2 linked regions of the Ancylobacter polymorphus genome follow. The protein of the gene in region 2 interacts with the protein of the main gene of each other region in a pairwise test. Links are inferred from orthologs where the notes say so. Each region holds a gene or a part of one and is shown on either strand. Other genes may lie near its edges.

Region 1 (8,911 bases), 1.9 Mb from region 2 along the record:
GCGGCCTCCGGTATCAGGAGGTTCAATAGGCTGCGGGCAATTGAGCGGAATTCGCTGTTGTTCGCGCGATTTCACGGGTTTGCACGGGGGATCATCCTGCCGCGCCGGGGAGCTTCCGCTAGGGTGTGAATTCTGTATACCAGACCTGCGCGATTGCCGAGCGATGCCCTTGCCTCGGTCAGGTCCGTGCGATAAGCCTGCCCCGTGCTTTGAATATTTCGCAACTGCGACGCCAAGGCCGACGACCCATCCTGTTCCGGGAGGATCCCATCCATGAGCAGCCTGCTTCAGGATTATCTGCCCGTCGTGATCTTCATCGGCGTCTCGGCCTTCATCGGCCTCGCCCTTCTGGTGGCGCCGTTCCTGGTCGCCTTCGGCCGGCCCGATCCGGAGAAGATGTCGGCCTATGAATGTGGCTTCAATGCGTTCGACGACGCGCGCATGAAGTTCGACGTGCGGTTCTATCTGGTCGCCATTCTCTTCATCATCTTCGATCTCGAAGTCGCCTTCCTGTTCCCCTGGGCGATCACGTTCGGGGAGCTGGGCAATTTCGGCTTCTGGTCGATGATGGTGTTCCTGGCCGTGCTGACCATCGGCTTCGTCTACGAGTGGAAGAAGGGAGCGCTCGAATGGGATTGAGCGCGAATAGCCCTCTCGTCGCCCCGGCGGCCAAGGGTATCATCGACCCCAATACCGGGCGTCCGGTCGGTGCCACCGATCCGTTCTTCGTCGAGGTCAATGCGGAGCTCGCGGATAAGGGCTTCCTGGTCACCGCGACCGACGATCTGATCAACTGGGCCCGCACCGGCTCGCTGATGTGGATGACCTTCGGCCTCGCCTGCTGCGCGGTCGAAATGATGCAGACATCCATGCCGCGCTACGATGTCGAGCGGTTCGGCTTCGCGCCGCGCGCCTCGCCGCGTCAGTCCGACGTGATGATCGTCGCCGGCACGTTGACCAACAAGATGGCGCCGGCGCTGCGCAAGGTCTACGACCAGATGCCGGAGCCGCGCTACGTCATCTCCATGGGCTCCTGCGCCAATGGCGGCGGCTATTACCACTATTCCTATTCGGTCGTGCGCGGCTGCGACCGCATCGTGCCGGTGGACATCTACATCCCCGGCTGCCCGCCGACAGCAGAGGCTCTGCTCTACGGCGTGCTGCTGCTGCAGAAGAAGATCCGCCGTACCGGAACGATCGAGCGCTGAGGGTTCGAGGCGAAATGGACGAGACGCTGAAAGAGCTGGGCGCGCATGTAAAGGAAGCGCTTCCCGACGCGGTCGAGGAAGTGCTCGTGGCCTATGGCGAGCTGACGCTGGTGGCGTCGGCGGCCGAGGTCATCAAGGTGCTGCGCTTCCTGCGTGACGACCCGTCCTGCCGCTTCGTGAGCTTCATCGACATTTGCGGTGTCGACTGGCCGCAGCGCGAGAAACGCTTCGACGTGGTGTATCACCTGCTCTCGCCGACGCTGAACGCGCGCATCCGCATCCGCGTCGAGACCGACGAGACGACGCCGGTGGCCTCCGCCACCGCCGTGTTCCCGGGCGCCTTCTGGTTCGAGCGCGAGGCGTTCGACATGTACGGCATCCTGTTCTCCGACCACCCGGAGCTGCGCCGCATCCTCACGGATTACGGCTTCGACGGCTATCCGCTGCGCAAGGACTTCCCGACCACCGGCCTTGTCGAGGTGCGCTATGACGACGAGCGCAAGCGTGTGGTCTACGAGCCGGTGAAGCTCGCGCAGGAATTCCGCAGCTTCGACTTCCTCTCGCCCTGGGAGGGGCCCGACTACGTGCTCCCCGGCGACGAGAAGGCAACGCCCCCGAAGGCGGGCTGAGGTGAGGTCCGAGCGATGAACGCACCCGGCAAGATCGACCCCAAGGTCCGCAACTTCCAGATCAATTTCGGCCCGCAGCACCCGGCGGCGCACGGCGTGCTGCGCCTCATCCTCGAACTCGACGGCGAAATCGTCGAGCGCGTGGACCCGCATATCGGCCTGCTGCATCGCGGCACCGAGAAGCTGATCGAGGCCAAGACCTATCTGCAGGCCGTGCCCTATTTCGACCGGCTCGACTATGTCGCGCCGATGAATCAGGAGCACGCCTTCTGCCTCGCCATCGAGCGCCTGCTCGGCGTCACCGTGCCCAAGCGCGGCCAGCTGATCCGCGTGCTCTATTCCGAGATCGGCCGCATCCTCTCCCACATGCTGAACGTGACCACGCAGGCGCTCGACGTCGGTGCGCTCACCCCGCCGCTGTGGGGCTTCGAGGAACGCGAAAAGCTGATGATGTTCTATGAGCGCGCCTCCGGTTCGCGTATGCATGCAGCCTATTTCCGTCCCGGCGGCGTGCATCAGGACCTGCCGCGGCAGCTCGTCGAGGACATCCTCGCCTGGACTAAGACCTTCCCTGCCTTCATGGACGACCTCGAAGGCCTGCTGACCGACAACCGCATCTTCAAGCAGCGCAATGTCGATATCGGCATTGTCAGCCTTGAGGACGCCTGGGCCTGGGGCTTCTCCGGCGTCATGGTGCGCGGTTCGGGCGCGGCATGGGACCTGCGCAAGGCGCAGCCCTATGAGTGCTATGACGAGCTGGAATTCGACATTCCGATCGGCAAGAACTGCGACAATTACGACCGCTACTGCATCCGCATGGAAGAGATGCGGCAGTCGGCCGACATCATGCGCCAGTGCTGCGAGCGGCTGCTGAAGGAAGCGGGTCCGGTCTCGGCGGTCGACAACAAGATCGTGCCGCCCAAGCGCGGCGAGATGAAGCGCTCGATGGAAGCGCTCATCCACCACTTCAAGCTCTACACGGAAGGCTTCCACGTTCCCGCCGGCGAAGCCTATGCCGCCGTGGAAGCCCCGAAGGGTGAGTTCGGCGTCTATGTCGTCGCCGACGGCACCAACAAGCCCTATCGCTGCAAGATCCGCGCACCCGGTTTCGCGCATCTTCAGGCGATGGATTTCCTCTGCCGCGGCTACATGCTCGCGGATATTTCGGCGATCCTCGGGTCGCTGGATATCGTGTTCGGTGAAGTGGACCGCTGATCCCTGAGGGGAGGCGGTTCGATCGGAAGGGTACGGCATGTCTGTCCGTAGGCTTGCGCCAAAAGAGGTTCAGCCCGAGAGCTTCGCGTTCACGGCCGAGAATCTCGCCTGGGCCGAGAAGACCATCGCGAAGTATCCGCCGGGCCGTCAGGCCAGCGCGGTGATTCCGCTGCTCATGCGCGCGCAGGAGCAGGCGGGCGGCTGGGTGTCCGAGCCGGCGATGCGCTATGTCGGTGACATGCTCGGCATGGCGCCGATCCGTGTCTATGAGGTCGCGACCTTCTACACCCAGTTCCAGCTGCAGCCGGTGGGCAAGCGCGCGCACATCCAGGTGTGCGGCACCACGCCCTGCATGCTGCGCGGCGCGGGCGACCTCATGAAGGTGTGCAAGAGCCGCATTCATGAAGAGCCCTTCCATCTCTCGGCCAATGGCGACTTCTCCTGGGAAGAGGTCGAGTGCGCCGGCACCTGCGTGAACGCGCCGATGGTGCAGGTGTGGAAGGATGTCTATGAGGACCTGACGCCGGCGGATCTGGAAAAGATCCTCGACGCGTTCGAGCGCGGCGAGCATCCCGCCTCCGGCCCGCAGAACGGCCGCGTCACCTCCGCGCCCGTCACCGGGCTGCGCGTGCTGACCTCGCCGGAGCTGTTCGACGGCTCGATGGTCGGGCAGGGCGCCGGTCTGGCGCTGGCCCGCGAGGCGCTGGCCGCCAAGGCCAAGGGCGAGACGGCGCCGGCCGCGCCGCCCCCGGCCGCCGCTGCTGCCGCGCCGCCGCCGCCGCCGAAGAGCGATCCGGCGCCGGCCGCCGCCCCCGCCGCTAAGGCGGTCGAGGCCGCCGGCGAGGCCGACAAGGAGAAGCCGAAGAAGCCCGTCGCCCCGCCGCCCGGCGGCACGGCGGACAGCAAGGCGGAATGAGGAGCGAACCATGCTTGCCGACAAGGATCGCATCTTCACCAATATTTACGGCCACCATGATTGGGGGCTGCAGGGCGCGCTGAAGCGTGGCTCGTGGGACGGCACCAAGCTGTTCCTCGACGCCGGCCGTGATTTCATCATCGAGCATATGAAGGCCTCGGGCCTGCGCGGGCGCGGTGGCGCCGGCTTCCCGACCGGCCTCAAATGGTCGTTCATGCCCAAGAACAATGACGGGCGCCCGCATTACCTCGTCGTCAATGCCGACGAATCCGAGCCGGGCACCTGCAAGGACCGCGAGATCCTGCGCCACGACCCGCACCATCTGGTCGAAGGCTGCCTGATCGCGGGCTTCGCCATGGGCGCGCACACGGCCTATATCTATGTGCGCGGCGAGTTCATCCAGGAGCGCGAGCACCTGCAGGCGGCGATCGACCAGGCCTATGAGGCCCGGCTGATCGGCAAGAACAACGTGCATGGCTGGGACTTCGACATCTATGTCCACCATGGCGCCGGCGCCTATATCTGCGGCGAGGAAACCGCGCTGTTGGAAAGCCTTGAGGGCAAGAAGGGCCAGCCGCGGCTGAAGCCGCCCTTCCCGGCGAATGTCGGCCTCTATGGCTGCCCGACGACGGTGAACAACGTCGAATCCATCGCTGTTGCGCCCACCATCCTGCGGCGCGGCGCGGCGTGGTTCTCGTCCATCGGCCGTGCCAACAATGTCGGCACCAAGCTGTTCGGCATCTCCGGCCATGTGAACACGCCCTGCATCGTCGAAGAGGCGATGAGCATCCCGTTCAAGGAATTGATCGAGAAGCATGGCGGCGGCGTGCGCGGCGGCTGGGACAATCTGCTCGCCATCATCCCCGGCGGCGCGTCCTGCCCGATCATCCCGGCCGACCAGTGCGAAGACCTGATCATGGACTTCGACGGCTGCCGCGCGGTGAAGTCCAGCTTCGGCACCGCCGGCGTGCTGGTCATGGACAAGTCCACCGACGTGGTGAGGGCGATCGCCCGCATCTCCTATTTCTTCCGGCACGAGAGCTGCGGCCAGTGCACCCCCTGCCGTGAAGGCACGGGCTGGATGTGGCGCGTGCTCGACCGCATGGTCGAGGGCCGGGCGCAGAAGCGTGAGATCGATCTCCTGCTGCAGGTCACCACCCAGGTCGAGGGCCACACCATCTGTGCGCTCGGCGATGCGGCGGCGTGGCCGGTGCAGGGCCTGATCCGGCATTTCCGTCCCGAGATCGAAAAGCGGATCGACCAGTATTCGGCGAACCCGCATTCCGACCCGGTGCCGGTGGCGGCGGAGTAAGAGAGCATCATGGCCAAGATCATCGTCGACGACATCGAGCTGGATGTTCCGCCGGAGTTCACGCTGCTCCAGGCCTGTGAGGCGGCGGGCGCGGAAATCCCGCGTTTCTGCTTCCATGAGCGCCTTTCCATCGCCGGCAATTGCCGCATGTGTCTGGTTGAGGTGAAGGGCGGCCCGCCCAAGCCGACGGCGAGCTGCGCGCAGAATGTCCGCGATCTGCGCCCCGGCCCGAATGGCGAGCCGCCGGTCATCCTCACCAAGTCGCCGATGGTGAAGAAGGCGCGCGAAGGGGTGATGGAGTTCCTGCTCATCAACCACCCGCTCGACTGCCCGATCTGCGACCAGGGCGGCGAGTGCGACCTGCAGGACCAGGCCATGGCCTATGGCGTGGACACGTCCCGCTATGCCGAGAACAAGCGCGCGGTCGAAGACAAGTATATCGGCCCGCTGATCAAGACCTCCATGACCCGGTGCATCCAGTGCACCCGCTGCGTGCGCTTCACCACCGAGGTGGCGGGCGTGGCTGAGCTCGGCGCCATCGGGCGTGGCGAGGACATGGAAATCACCACCTATCTGGAAGCGGCGCTGTCCTCGGAGCTGCAGGGCAATGTCGCCGATCTCTGCCCGGTCGGCGCGCTGACCCAGCGCCCCTATGCCTATCACGCCCGCCCGTGGGAGCTGTCGAAGACCGAATCCATCGATGTGATGGATGCGGTCGGCTCCAACATCCGTGTCGACACCCGCGGCCGCGAGGTGATGCGCGTCCTCCCGCGTCTGAATGAAGACGTGAACGAGGAGTGGATCTCCGACAAGACCCGCTACATCTGGGACGGCCTCAAGACCCAGCGCCTCGACCGCCCCTATGTGCGGGTCGGCGGCAAGCTGAAGGTCGCGAGCTGGCCGGAAGCCTTCGCCGCCATCGCCGCGAAGGTGAAGGCGGTGCCGGGCAACCGTATCGGCGGCCTGGTCGGCGATCTCGCCTCGGTGGAAGAGGCGTTCGCGCTGAAGTCGTTGCTCGCCGCGCTCGGCTCGGCGAACATCGACTGCCGGCAGGACGGGGCGAAGCTGGATCCCGCGCTCGGCCGCGCCAGCTATCTGTTCAACGCGACCATCGCCGGCATCGAGCAGGCCGACGCGCTGCTGATCATCGGCTCCAACCCGCGCCTTGAGGCGAGCGTGCTCAATGCCCGCATCCGCAAGCGCTGGCTCCAGGGCAATTTCCCCATCGGCCTCGTCGGCCCGCATGTCGACCTGACCTATCCCTATGACTATCTCGGCGCCGGTTCCGACACGCTGGCCGACCTCGGCAATGGTGGCGGCTTCGCCGAAGTGCTGAAGGGCGCCCAGCGTCCGCTGATCCTGATCGGGCAGGGCTCTCTCGCCCGTGCCGACGGGGCGGCGGTGCTGGCGCAGGCGGCGCGGCTGGCGGTTTCCGTCGGCGCGGTGAAGGAGGGCTGGAACGGCTTCTCCGTCCTGCACACGGCGGCGTCGCGCGTCGGCGCGCTCGATATCGGCGCGGTGCCGGGCGAGGGCGGGCTGGACGCCGTGGCGATGACCAATCCGGGCGGGGTGGACGTTCTGTTCGCGCTCGGCGCGGACGAGATCGACATCGCCCCCGGCGCCTTCGTGGTCTATCTCGGCACCCATGGTGACCGCGGCGCCCATCGCGCCGACGTGATCCTGCCGGGCGCGGCCTATACCGAGAAGTCCGGCACCTATGTGAACACGGAAGGGCGGGCGCAAATCGCCAACCGCGCCGCTTTCCCGCCCGGGGAAGCGCGCGAGGACTGGGCGGTGCTGCGGGCGCTGTCCGATGTCGTCGGCCACCGCCTGCCCTTCGACAGCCTGGCGCAGCTGCGCGCCGCGCTCTACGCGGCCTATCCGCATCTCGCCCGGCTTGACCATGTCACGCCGGCCGATGCGGCGGCGGTCAGCGCGCTGGCCTCGGCCGGCGGCACGCCGGCGAGCGGGCCTTTCGCCGCCGCCGTCACCGATTTCTACCTCACCAATCCGATCGCCCGCGCCTCCGCCGTGATGGCCGAATGCTCCGCGCTCGCGTCCAGCCGCCACGCGGCGGCGGCCGAGTGAGGGGAGGGAGCACATGACCGAAACGACCTGGTTCGACACGCTGATACAGGTGCTCATCATCGTCGCCCAGAGCCTCGGGCTTCTGGTCGGCCTGCTGATCATCGTCGCCTATGTGCTGCTGGCCGACCGCAAGATCTGGGCGGCGGTGCAGCTGCGTCGCGGCCCCAACGTGGTCGGGCCGTTCGGCCTGTTCCAGTCCTTCGCCGACCTGATCAAGTTCGTGCTGAAGGAGCCGGTCATTCCCGACGGCGCCAACAAGGGCGTGTTCCTGCTCGCGCCCTTCGTCACCTGCCTGCTGGCGCTCGCCGCCTGGGCCGTGGTGCCGATCGACGCGGGCTGGGTGGTGGCCGACATCAATGTCGGCGTGCTCTACATCTTCGCGATTTCCTCGCTCGGCGTGTACGGCACCATCATGGCCGGCTGGGCGTCGAACTCGAAGTACCCGTTCCTGTCGGCGCTGCGCGCGGCGGCACAGATGGTGTCCTATGAGGTCTCCATCGGCTTCGTCATCGTCACCGTGCTGCTGTGCGCCGGCTCGCTGAACCTCTCGGCCATCGTCGAGGCGCAGAACACCTCCTGGGGCATCCTCGGCTGGTACTGGCTGCCGCTGTTCCCGATGTTCGTGATCTTCTTCATCTCGGCGCTGGCCGAGACCAACCGGCCGCCCTTCGACCTCGGCGAAGCGGAATCCGAACTCGTGGCCGGCTTCATGGTGGAGTACGGCTCCACCCCGTACATGATGTTCATGCTCGGCGAGTATGTGGCGATCATGACCATGTGCGCGCTGACCGCCATCCTGTTCATGGGCGGCTGGCTGCCGCCGGTGCCAATCGCGCCCTTCACCTGGGTGCCGGGCATCGTGTGGTTCCTGCTCAAGGTGCTGCTGGTGTTCTTCATGTTCGCCATGGTGAAGGCGATGGTTCCGCGCTACCGCTACGACCAGCTCATGCGGCTCGGCTGGAAGGTGTTCCTGCCGATCTCGCTGGCGATGGTGGTGATCGTGGCCTCCGTCCTGCACTTCACCGGCCTTGCGGCGGCGGGGGGATGAGATGGATGAGGGCACGCTCCACGCCCTGATGGAAGCCTCCGCCGTCGGTTGGGCCGGCGCGGCTGCGGGTGCGGTGTTTGGCGCACTCGAATGGTTCATACTGCCGCGGGTCGTCGAAACCTCGATCCGCGGTTCAAGGGAAGCCCGCAAGCTGAGCGCTGACCAGCTGGCGGGAGTGATTTCATGGTGGAAGACGGCGATCCGCCTCTTCGCCGTTTCGATGCCGCTGGTGGGCTTCGGCCTTGCCGCGGCTCTGGCCGATTGAGGAGAGCGACATGAGATTGGATCTGGCCGCACGCCAGCTGCTGCTCACCGAGTTCGTCTCGGCGTTCTTCCTGGCGATGCGCTATTTCTTCAAGCCGAAGGCGACGATCAACTATCCCTTCGAGAAGAACCCGGTATCGCCGCGTTTCCGTGGCGAGCACGCGCTGCGCCGCTATCCCAACGGGGAAGAGCGCTGCATCGCCTGCAAGCTGTGCGAGGCGATCTGCCCGG
Region 2 (8,840 bases):
AGACCGGGCGAGAGATGCGCCTGCGGAAACATTTCCGCCGCCTCTTCCGAACGGATGGTGCGCAGATAGGCGATGTGCCCGCCGCCGAGATTGGCGAAATCTTCCGCCGTGAGGGCGCCGGTGAGCGCCGAACCGGCGGAAGCGGGGTCGATATGAAATTCATTGGTCATGATCGGCTACTCCTCTGCGTACAGTCGAGACCGCCTGGGGGACGTCGTCACTCATCCGTCGCAATGGTGATACGCCGGACGACGCGTTCCGGTTCCGGCCGCACCAGTTCGACGCAGAGCAGGCCGTTCTTCAGCTCGGCGCCGATCACGCGCATGCCATCGGCCAGCACGAAGACGCGCTGGAACTGGCGGGCGGCGATGCCCCGGTGAAGAAAGACCCGCCCGGGCTCTTCGCTCTGGCGGCCGCGGATGACGAGTTCCTTCTCCTCCACCGTCACATCGAGCTGCTCGCGGGTGAAGCCCGCGACGGCCAGGGTGATGCGGAGTTTTTCCGGCTGATCCGGCGTGGCCACCCGCTCGATATTGTAGGGCGGGTACCCGTCGGAACCTTTCATGACACGGTCGAGCGCCCGCTCGACCTCGTCAAAGCCGAGCAGGAAGGGGCTCGACAGCGAGGGAATACGCGACATGCTCCCAAAGTCCTCGTCTGAAGCGACTTTGTGTGATGGGACCCCGATGAGGCATCCCGTTGGGAAGCGATATGGGAGGGCGCGGGCCGGCGCGCAAGACATCGCGCACGACATGTGGCCGCGGGATGGCGGCCGCAGGAGGCCGCGCCCGCAGAGGGCGACGGGGAACGGCCGCCGGGACGGGAAGCGCGTCGCGCTCAGGCGGCGTGGCGCTCGCCATTGACGCCGAAATGATCGAGATAGCGCGGGTTGATCTTCTCCACCGGCAACACGATCAGCACATCGGTGGTGCCGAACTGGCGGTCGATCACCGCGCCGCGCCCGATCTGCGCGCCGAGGCGCAGATAGCCCTTGATGAGCGGCGGCAGCGCCAGCAGCGCCGCCTTGGCGTCCAGCGCCTCGACGGAGACAAGGTCCATCGGCGCGGCATGTTGCGGCAGCGCCTGCGCCGCCCATTCCGGATCGGTCGGCGCGAAATGGTGCAGGAAGGCAAGCGGACGGGCGAGCGCCTGCGGGTCGCAGCCTTCCAGGCTGGCGCAGCCGAACATCACGTCGATGCCATGGCGGCGCACATAGGCCCAGATGCCATGCCAGAGCAGCTCCACCGTGCGCTTGGTGCGGTAGGATGAGAGCACGCAGGAGCGGCCGAGTTCCAGGAAACGGCGGTGCGGGTGGCGCGCCAGCAGCGGGGCGATGTCGAACTCGCTCGCCGTGTAGAAGCCATTGTGCCGGTCGGCGATCTCCTGCCGCAGCAGCCGATAGGTGCCGACGACGCGCGGCACGCTCCGGCCGCGCACCATGCGGCAGGACTCATGGTCGAGCACGAGAAGGTGATCGCAAATGCCGTCAAAGGCGTCGACATCGCGCCGGGCGAGCCGCATGGCGGCGGCCGGGGTCGCCGACATTTCCTCATAGAACACTTCGTAGCGCAGGCGCTGGGCGCGGCGCACATCCGCTGCCGTCACTGCGAGCCGCACTTCGAGCGCGCCGATGCGCCCCAGCGTTGCCGGGCCGGGCTCACCCCGGCTGCCGCGATGGCGCACGCCGGAATAGGAGCGCAAGGCCGGCATCAGGCGGGAGGGGGTAAGCGCCGCCGGCACCAGCCGCAGCGGCGCGGCACCGGGCAGGGCCGTTCGCGGGGTAAAGAAGCTGCGCAGGGCCGAGAGGCCGGGAGCGTTGAGCGAGGCGGCAAAGCGCGAGCTGGGCGGTGTTTCGACAGTCCCTTCGGCGAAAAGCTGCGTCATGTCCGATCCCCCACGCTGCCTTCACTATAGCGTTTTGTGACAGGAATCACATTTCTCGGACGGTCATGTGACAGACGGGGCGCGGGTCGCACCGGTGCCGGGCGCCCCGCGCTCGGCACCGAAGCCGGGGGGCCGTCGGGGTCAATGCGGCTGCGCGGGCGGGGCGGCGATGACGACTGATCCGGCTTGCACCGCGCGGGTGGAGCGAGCTGCGACACACGCTAAATGGCCCCGGCAGGCCCCCCGTCCGCTGGCGCCGTCAGGCGGCGGCGGCGTGGCGGTCCGCAGCGGCGCGGTAGGCCAAGGCCTCGGCCAGGTGTCCCCGGCCGACCGTCTCCGCGCCGGCGAGATCGGCAAGGGTGCGCGCCACCCGCAGCACCCGGTGATAGCCGCGGGCGGAGAGGCGCATCAGCTTGGCCGCGTCCGCCAGCAGGGCCGTGCCGGCGGCGTCGGGCGTGGCGATCTCTTCGAGGATAGGGCCCGTCGCCTCGGCATTGGTGAACAGGTCAGGTCGGCCGAGCGCCAGGAAGCGCTCGCGCTGCAGCACCCGCGCCTGCGCCACCCGCCGCGCCACGGCCGCGCTGGGCTCGGAGGGGCCGGGGCGCACGAGATCGACCGCTGCGACCGCCGGCACGTCGAGATGCAGGTCGACCCGGTCGAGGAACGGGCCGGAGAGGCGCGCCTGATATTCCGCCGCGCAGCGCGGGCCGCGCCGGCAGCTCTGCCCCGGTTCGCCGGCGCGGCCGCAGCGGCAGGGATTCATCGCCGCGATCAGCTGAAAGCGGGCGGGATAGGAAATGCGGTGATTGGCGCGGGCGATGACCGCCTCGCCGGTCTCCAGCGGCTGGCGCAGCGAATCGAGCACGGCGGGAGCGAATTCCGGCAATTCGTCGAGGAACAGCACGCCATTATGCGCCAGCGAGACCTCGCCCGGCCGGGCCCGCATGCCGCCGCCCACCATCGCCGCCATGCTGGCGGAATGGTGCGGCGCGCGGAACGGGCGCCGGCTGGTCAGCGCCCCGCCCTGCAGCGTCCCGGCCACCGAGGCGACCATTGACACTTCCAGCAACTCCGAGGGGGTGAGCGGCGGCAGCAGCGAGGGCAGGCGCTGCGCCAGCATGGATTTGCCGGCGCCGGGCGGGCCGCTGAGCAGAAGATTGTGGCGCCCGGCGGCGGCGATCTCCAGCGCCCGGCGGGCCGTTTCCTGGCCCTTCACATCGGCGAGGTCGGGCAACTGGGCGGATCCCGCCTCCAGCCGCGGCTCGGGACGACTGAGGAATTGGCGGCCGGCGAAGTGATTGACCAGCTGGATCAACGAGTGCGGCGCCAGCACCGCCATGTCGGGGCTGGCCCAGGCCGCTTCCGGCCCGCACGCTTCCGGGCAGATGAGCCCGTGGCCGCGCGCATTGGCGCCGATGGCCGCCGGCAGCACGCCGGAGACGGCGGCGATGCGCCCGTCGAGCGCGAGTTCGCCCACCACGGTGAAGCCTTCCAGCGCGTCCGGACCGATGGCGCCGATCGCCGCCATCAGGCCGAGGGCGATAGGAAGATCGTAATGGCTGCCTTCCTTCGGCAGGTCGGCGGGGGCGAGGTTGACGGTGATGCGGCGGGCGGGGAGCGCCAGGCCGGAGGCGGTGAGGGCGGCGCGCACCCGTTCCTTCGCTTCGGTGACCGCCTTGTCGGCCAGGCCGACGAGATTGAAGGCCGGCAGGCCGGGGCTCACCTGAACTTGAACATCGACGGGACGGGTCTCCACCCCCTCGAACGCCACCGTCGCCACGCGCTGGACCATCGCACCCTCTCCCAGGAGATCCGGCAATGCACGTCGGGGCGCCGCCTTTCCGCACCCGCTGGTGGCAGAATACGGCCCAGAACGCGAAGGTCAAGAACAATAAGAGAACAAACCGAGTGGAACATGAACAGAACGTTAAGCGCCTACCCGCCTGATTGATGATAGAGAAATTCTATCGTGGCACGGAACACCTGAATTGATTTCGGTTTCGGCGCGTACCATCCTTACCTTTGGAAAATTCTAAAAGAAGGCTACGGGAGAAATGCCGCATTACGAACCCTGGAGCGACGAGCGTGCCCGCGCGGTCATCGATGAGTTTTCTCATCTGGAAGGCCCGCTGATGCCGATGCTCCACGCGGTGCAGGAGACGTTCGGCCACGTTCCCGACGCCGTCGTGCCCATGCTGGCCGAGAAGCTGAACGTCTCGCGCGCCGAAGTGCATGGCGTCGTGACCTTCTATCACGATTTCCGCCACGAGCCCGCCGGCCGCCATGTGCTGAAGCTGTGCCGCGCCGAAGCCTGCCAGGCGGCGGGCGGCGATGCGCTGGCCGAACATGCAGAACACCGGCTCGGCTGCAAGCTCGGTGAGACCACGGCCGATGGCCGCGTCACCGTGGAGCCCATCTACTGCCTCGGCCTGTGCGCGACCGCGCCCTCCGCCATGCTGGACGGGCGGATCGTCGCGCGGCTCAACGAGCGCCGGCTCGACGCCCTGATCGAGGAGGCCCAGTCGTGACCATCCGCATCTACGTTCCCAAGGATGCCTGCGCCATCGCCTGCGGCGCCGACGAGGTGGCCGAGGCGATCGCCGCCGCTGCCGTTTCGGCGCGCCAGCCGGTGGAGATCGTGCGCAACGGCTCGCGCGGTATGCTCTGGCTTGAGCCGATGATCGAGGTCGTCACGCCCGAGGGCCGCATCGCTTATGGCCCTGTCGAGGCTGGCGATGTCGAGGGCCTGTTCGCGGCCGGCTTCCTCACCGGCGGCGCGCATGCGCTGCGCATCGGCAAGCCGGAGGAGCACCCCTTCCTCGCCAAGCAGACCCGGCTCACCTTCGCCCGCTGCGGCATCATCGACCCGGCCTCCTATGCCGATTACCGCGCGCATGGCGGCTATAAGGGCCTGGAGCGCGCGCTGCAGCTCGGGCCGGCCGAGATCATCGAGGAAGTGAAGAAGTCCGGCCTGCGCGGCCGTGGCGGCGCCGGCTTCCCGACCGCGATCAAGTGGAAGACCGTGGCCGATGCCAAGGCCGACCGCAAATACATCGTCTGCAATGCCGACGAAGGCGACAGCGGCACCTTCGCCGACCGCATGATCATGGAAGGCGACCCCTTCGAGCTGATCGAGGGCATGACCATCGCCGGCATCGCGGTGGGCGCCACCAAGGGCTATGTCTACACCCGTTCCGAATATCCCCACGCCATCTGGGCGATGGAGAAGGCGATCGAGGTGGCGCGCGCCCATGGCATGCTGGGCGTCAACATTGCCGGTTCGCCCTACAGCTTCGATATGGAAGTGCGCATGGGCGCCGGCGCCTATGTGTGCGGCGAGGAAACCGCGCTGCTCGACAGCCTGGAAGGCAAGCGCGGCACGGTGCGCGCCAAGCCGCCGCTGCCGGCGCATAAGGGCCTGTTCCAGAAGCCGACCGTCATCAACAACGTGCTCTCGCTCACCGCCGTGCCGCATATCCTGGCCGATGGCGGCGAGTTCTACGCCAATTTCGGCATGGGCCGCTCACGCGGCACGATGCCGATCCAGATCGCCGGCAATGTGAAGTTCGGCGGCCTGTTCGAAACCGCCTTCGGCATCACGCTCGGCGAGCTGATCAACGACATTGGCGGCGGCACCGCCACCGGCAAGCCGGTGAAGGCCGCGCAGGTCGGCGGCCCGCTCGGCGCCTATGTGCCGACCTGGCAGTTCGACCTGCCCTTCGACTATGAGGCGTTCGCGGCCAAGGACGCGCTGATCGGCCATGGCGGCATCGTCGTGTTCGACGAGAGCGCGGACCTCGCCAAGATGGCGCGCTTCGCCATGGAGTTCTGCTCCGTGGAAAGCTGCGGCAAGTGCACGCCCTGCCGCATCGGCTCGACGCGCGGCGTCGAACTGATGGACAAGATCATTGCCGGCGAGCGCGTCGAGGCCAACCTCGCCACGCTCACCGACCTCTGCCAGACCATGAAGCTTGGATCGCTTTGCGCCCTTGGCGGGTTTACCCCCTATCCGGTGCTGAGTGCGCTGAACCATTTCCCCGAGGAATTCGGCGCACCCCCGCGCCGCCTCGAAGCCGCCGAGTGAGGAGGACGCATCATGTCTCTCATCCATGAGATCGACTACGGTACGCCGGCTCCGAAGACCGACAAGATGGTGACCCTCACCATCGACGGCATGGAAGTGACCGTGCCGGAAGGCACGTCCATCATGCGCGCGGCGATGGAGATGGGGACGCAGATTCCGAAGCTCTGCGCCACCGATTCGCTGGAGGCCTTCGGCTCCTGCCGTCTCTGCCTGATCGAGATCGAGGGGCGCAACGGCACCCCGGCCTCCTGCACCACGCCGGTGGCGCCGGGCATCAAGGTCCACACCCAGACCCCGCGGCTCGCCCAGCTGCGCAAGGGGGTGATGGAGCTCTACATTTCCGACCACCCGCTGGACTGCCTGACCTGCGCCGCCAATGGCGACTGCGAATTGCAGGACATGGCCGGCGCGGTCGGCCTGCGCGAAGTGCGCTACGGCATGGAGGGCGCGAACCACTTCGCCCCCTCCTCCGAGCTCGCCATGCCGAAGGACGAGTCGAACCCGTACTTCACCTATGACCCGGCCAAGTGCATCGTCTGCAATCGCTGCGTGCGCGCCTGCGAAGAAGTGCAGGGCACCTTCGCGCTGACCATTTCCGGCCGTGGCTTCGACAGCCGCGTCTCGCCCGGCCAGTCGGAAGCCTTCCTCACCTCGGAATGCGTGTCCTGCGGCGCCTGCGTGCAGGCCTGCCCGACCGCGACCCTTTCCGAGAAGCGCCTGATCGAGATCGGCACGCCCGAGCATTCGGTGGTGACGACCTGCGCCTATTGCGGCGTCGGCTGTACCTTCAAGGCGGAAATGCGCGGCCAGGAAGTGGTCCGCATGGTGCCGTGGAAGGACGGCAAGGCCAATCGCGGCCATAGCTGCGTCAAGGGCCGCTTCGCCTGGGGCTATGCGATGCACCAGGACCGCATCCTCAAGCCGATGATCCGCTCCAAGGTCACCGAGCCGTGGCGCGAAGTCTCCTGGGAAGAGGCGATCGACTACACCGCTTCCGAGCTGAAGCGCATCCAGGACACCTATGGCCGCAAGTCGGTCGGCGGCATCACGTCCTCGCGCTGCACCAATGAGGAAGCCTATCTCGTCCAGAAGATCATCCGCGCCGGCTTCGGCACCAACAATGTCGACACCTGTGCCCGCGTCTGCCATTCGCCGACCGGCTACGGCCTGAACCAGGCCTTCGGCACCTCGGCAGGCACGCAGGACTTCGACTCGGTCGAGGATTCCGATGTCATCCTGGTGATCGGCGCCAACCCGACCGACGGCCATCCGGTGTTCGGGTCGCGCATGAAGAAGCGCCTGCGCGAGGGCGCGAAGCTGATCGTCATCGATCCGCGCCGCATCGACCTCGTGCGTTCGCCCCACATCAAGGCGGATTTCCACCTGCCGCTGCAGCCGGGCACCAACGTCGCCATCGTCACCTCGCTCGCCCATGTCATCGTGACCGAGGGGCTGGTGAACGAGGAATATGTCCGCCAATTCTGCGACTGGGAGGAGTTCCAGGACTGGGCCGAGTTCGTCGCCGATGCGCGCCACTCGCCCGAGGAAGTCGAGAAGCTCTCCGGCGTGCCGGCCGAGCAGATCCGCGGCGCGGCCCGGCTCTACGCCACTGGCGGCAATGCGGCGATCTATTACGGCCTCGGCGTCACCGAGCACAGCCAAGGCTCGACCACGGTGATGGCGATCGCCAACCTCGCCATGGCGACCGGCAATATCGGACGTCGCGGCGTCGGCGTGAACCCGCTGCGCGGCCAGAACAACGTGCAGGGCTCGTGCGACATGGGCTCGTTCCCGCATGAGCTGCCGGGCTACCGCCACATCTCCGACGACGCCACCCGCGCCACCTTCGAGGCGATGTGGGGCCGCCCGCTCGACCCCGAGCCCGGCCTGCGCATTCCCAACATGCTGGACGCGGCCGTCGACGGCACGTTCAAGGCGATCTACATCCAGGGCGAGGACATTCTGCAGTCCGACCCGGACACGCATCACGTCGCCTCCGGCCTCGCGGCGATGGAGCTGGTGATCGTGCAGGACCTGTTCCTGAACGAGACCGCCGCCTACGCGCATGTGTTCCTGCCGGGCTGCACCTTCCTTGAGAAGGACGGCACCTTCACCAATGCCGAGCGCCGCATCCAGCTCGTGCGCAAGGTGATGGCGCCGAAGAATGGCTATGGCGACTGGGAAGTGACCCAGATGCTCGCCCGCGCCATCGGCCTCGACTGGAACTACAGCCACCCGGCCCAGATCATGGACGAGATCGCCGCGCTCACCCCGAGCTTCGCCGGCGTGTCGTTCAAGAAGCTGGACGAGATGGGCTCGGTGCAGTGGCCCTGCAACGACGCCAATCCCGAGGGCATGCCGATCATGCACATTGGCGGCTTCGCGCGCGGCAAGGGCAAGTTCGTCGTCACCGAATATGTGCCGACCGACGAGCGTTCGGGGCCCCGCTTCCCGCTGCTGCTCACCACCGGCCGCATCCTCAGCCACTACAATGTCGGCGCGCAGACACGCCGCACCGAGAACGTGGCCTGGCATCCCGAGGACGTGCTGGAAATCCACCCGCACGACGCCGAGCAGCGTGGCGTGCGCGACGGCGACTGGGTGCGCATCGACAGCCGCGCCGGCTCCACCACCCTGCGCGCGCAGATCACCGACCGCGTGGCGCCGGGCGTCGTCTACACCACCTTCCACCACCCGACGACGCAGGCGAATGTCGTCACCACCGACTTCTCGGACTGGGCCACCAATTGCCCCGAGTTCAAGGTGACGGCGGTGCAGATCGCCCGCTCGAACGGCCCGTCCGAGTGGCAGGAAGACTATGACGAGTTCACCCGCCAGAGCCGCCGCATCGCGGTGGCGGCGGAGTGAGCGG

What was found.
Region 1: the proteins of K9D25_RS05655 (region 2) and nuoG interact in binary tests that used the Escherichia coli proteins (3 or more experiments, as listed by UniProt). The link is inferred for Ancylobacter polymorphus from one-to-one orthologs.

What each region holds. Positions count from the first base shown.
Region 1 is NZ_CP083239.1:3,145,379-3,154,289, forward strand. What follows is about bases 4,836-7,828. They hold nuoG (NADH-quinone oxidoreductase subunit NuoG), read left to right. Parts: upstream 4,836-5,289; coding sequence 5,290-7,368; downstream 7,369-7,828. Other genes in these bases: nuoF (NADH-quinone oxidoreductase subunit NuoF), read left to right, coding at 4,836-5,280; nuoH (NADH-quinone oxidoreductase subunit NuoH), read left to right, coding at 7,382-7,828. In the rest of the region: K9D25_RS14850 (NADH-quinone oxidoreductase subunit A), read left to right, coding at 274-639; K9D25_RS14855 (NuoB/complex I 20 kDa subunit family protein), read left to right, coding at 630-1,208; K9D25_RS14860 (NADH-quinone oxidoreductase subunit C), read left to right, coding at 1,223-1,837; K9D25_RS14865 (NADH-quinone oxidoreductase subunit D), read left to right, coding at 1,853-3,052; NADH-quinone oxidoreductase subunit NuoE, read left to right, coding at 3,090-3,968; more of nuoF, read left to right, coding at 3,979-4,835; more of nuoH, read left to right, coding at 7,829-8,416; K9D25_RS14890 (hypothetical protein), read left to right, coding at 8,418-8,681; NADH-quinone oxidoreductase subunit NuoI, read left to right, coding at 8,692-8,911. UniProt on the Escherichia coli protein: NDH-1 shuttles electrons from NADH, via FMN and iron-sulfur (Fe-S) centers, to quinones in the respiratory chain. The immediate electron acceptor for the enzyme in this species is believed to be ubiquinone.
Region 2 is NZ_CP083239.1:1,199,738-1,208,577, reverse strand. Bases 2,754-5,675 are described here. They hold K9D25_RS05655 (formate dehydrogenase subunit gamma), read left to right. Parts: upstream 2,754-3,938; coding sequence 3,939-4,412; downstream 4,413-5,675. Other genes in these bases: K9D25_RS05650 (formate dehydrogenase beta subunit), read left to right, coding at 4,409-5,675; K9D25_RS05660 (YifB family Mg chelatase-like AAA ATPase), read right to left, coding at 2,754-3,676. Also shown: K9D25_RS05675 (DUF1150 family protein), read right to left, coding at 1-170; K9D25_RS05670 (Hsp20 family protein), read right to left, coding at 218-640; K9D25_RS05665 (GNAT family N-acetyltransferase), read right to left, coding at 838-1,884; more of K9D25_RS05660, read right to left, coding at 2,144-2,753; more of K9D25_RS05650, read left to right, coding at 5,676-5,968; fdhF (formate dehydrogenase subunit alpha), read left to right, coding at 5,981-8,836. UniProt on the Escherichia coli protein: NDH-1 shuttles electrons from NADH, via FMN and iron-sulfur (Fe-S) centers, to quinones in the respiratory chain. The immediate electron acceptor for the enzyme in this species is believed to be ubiquinone.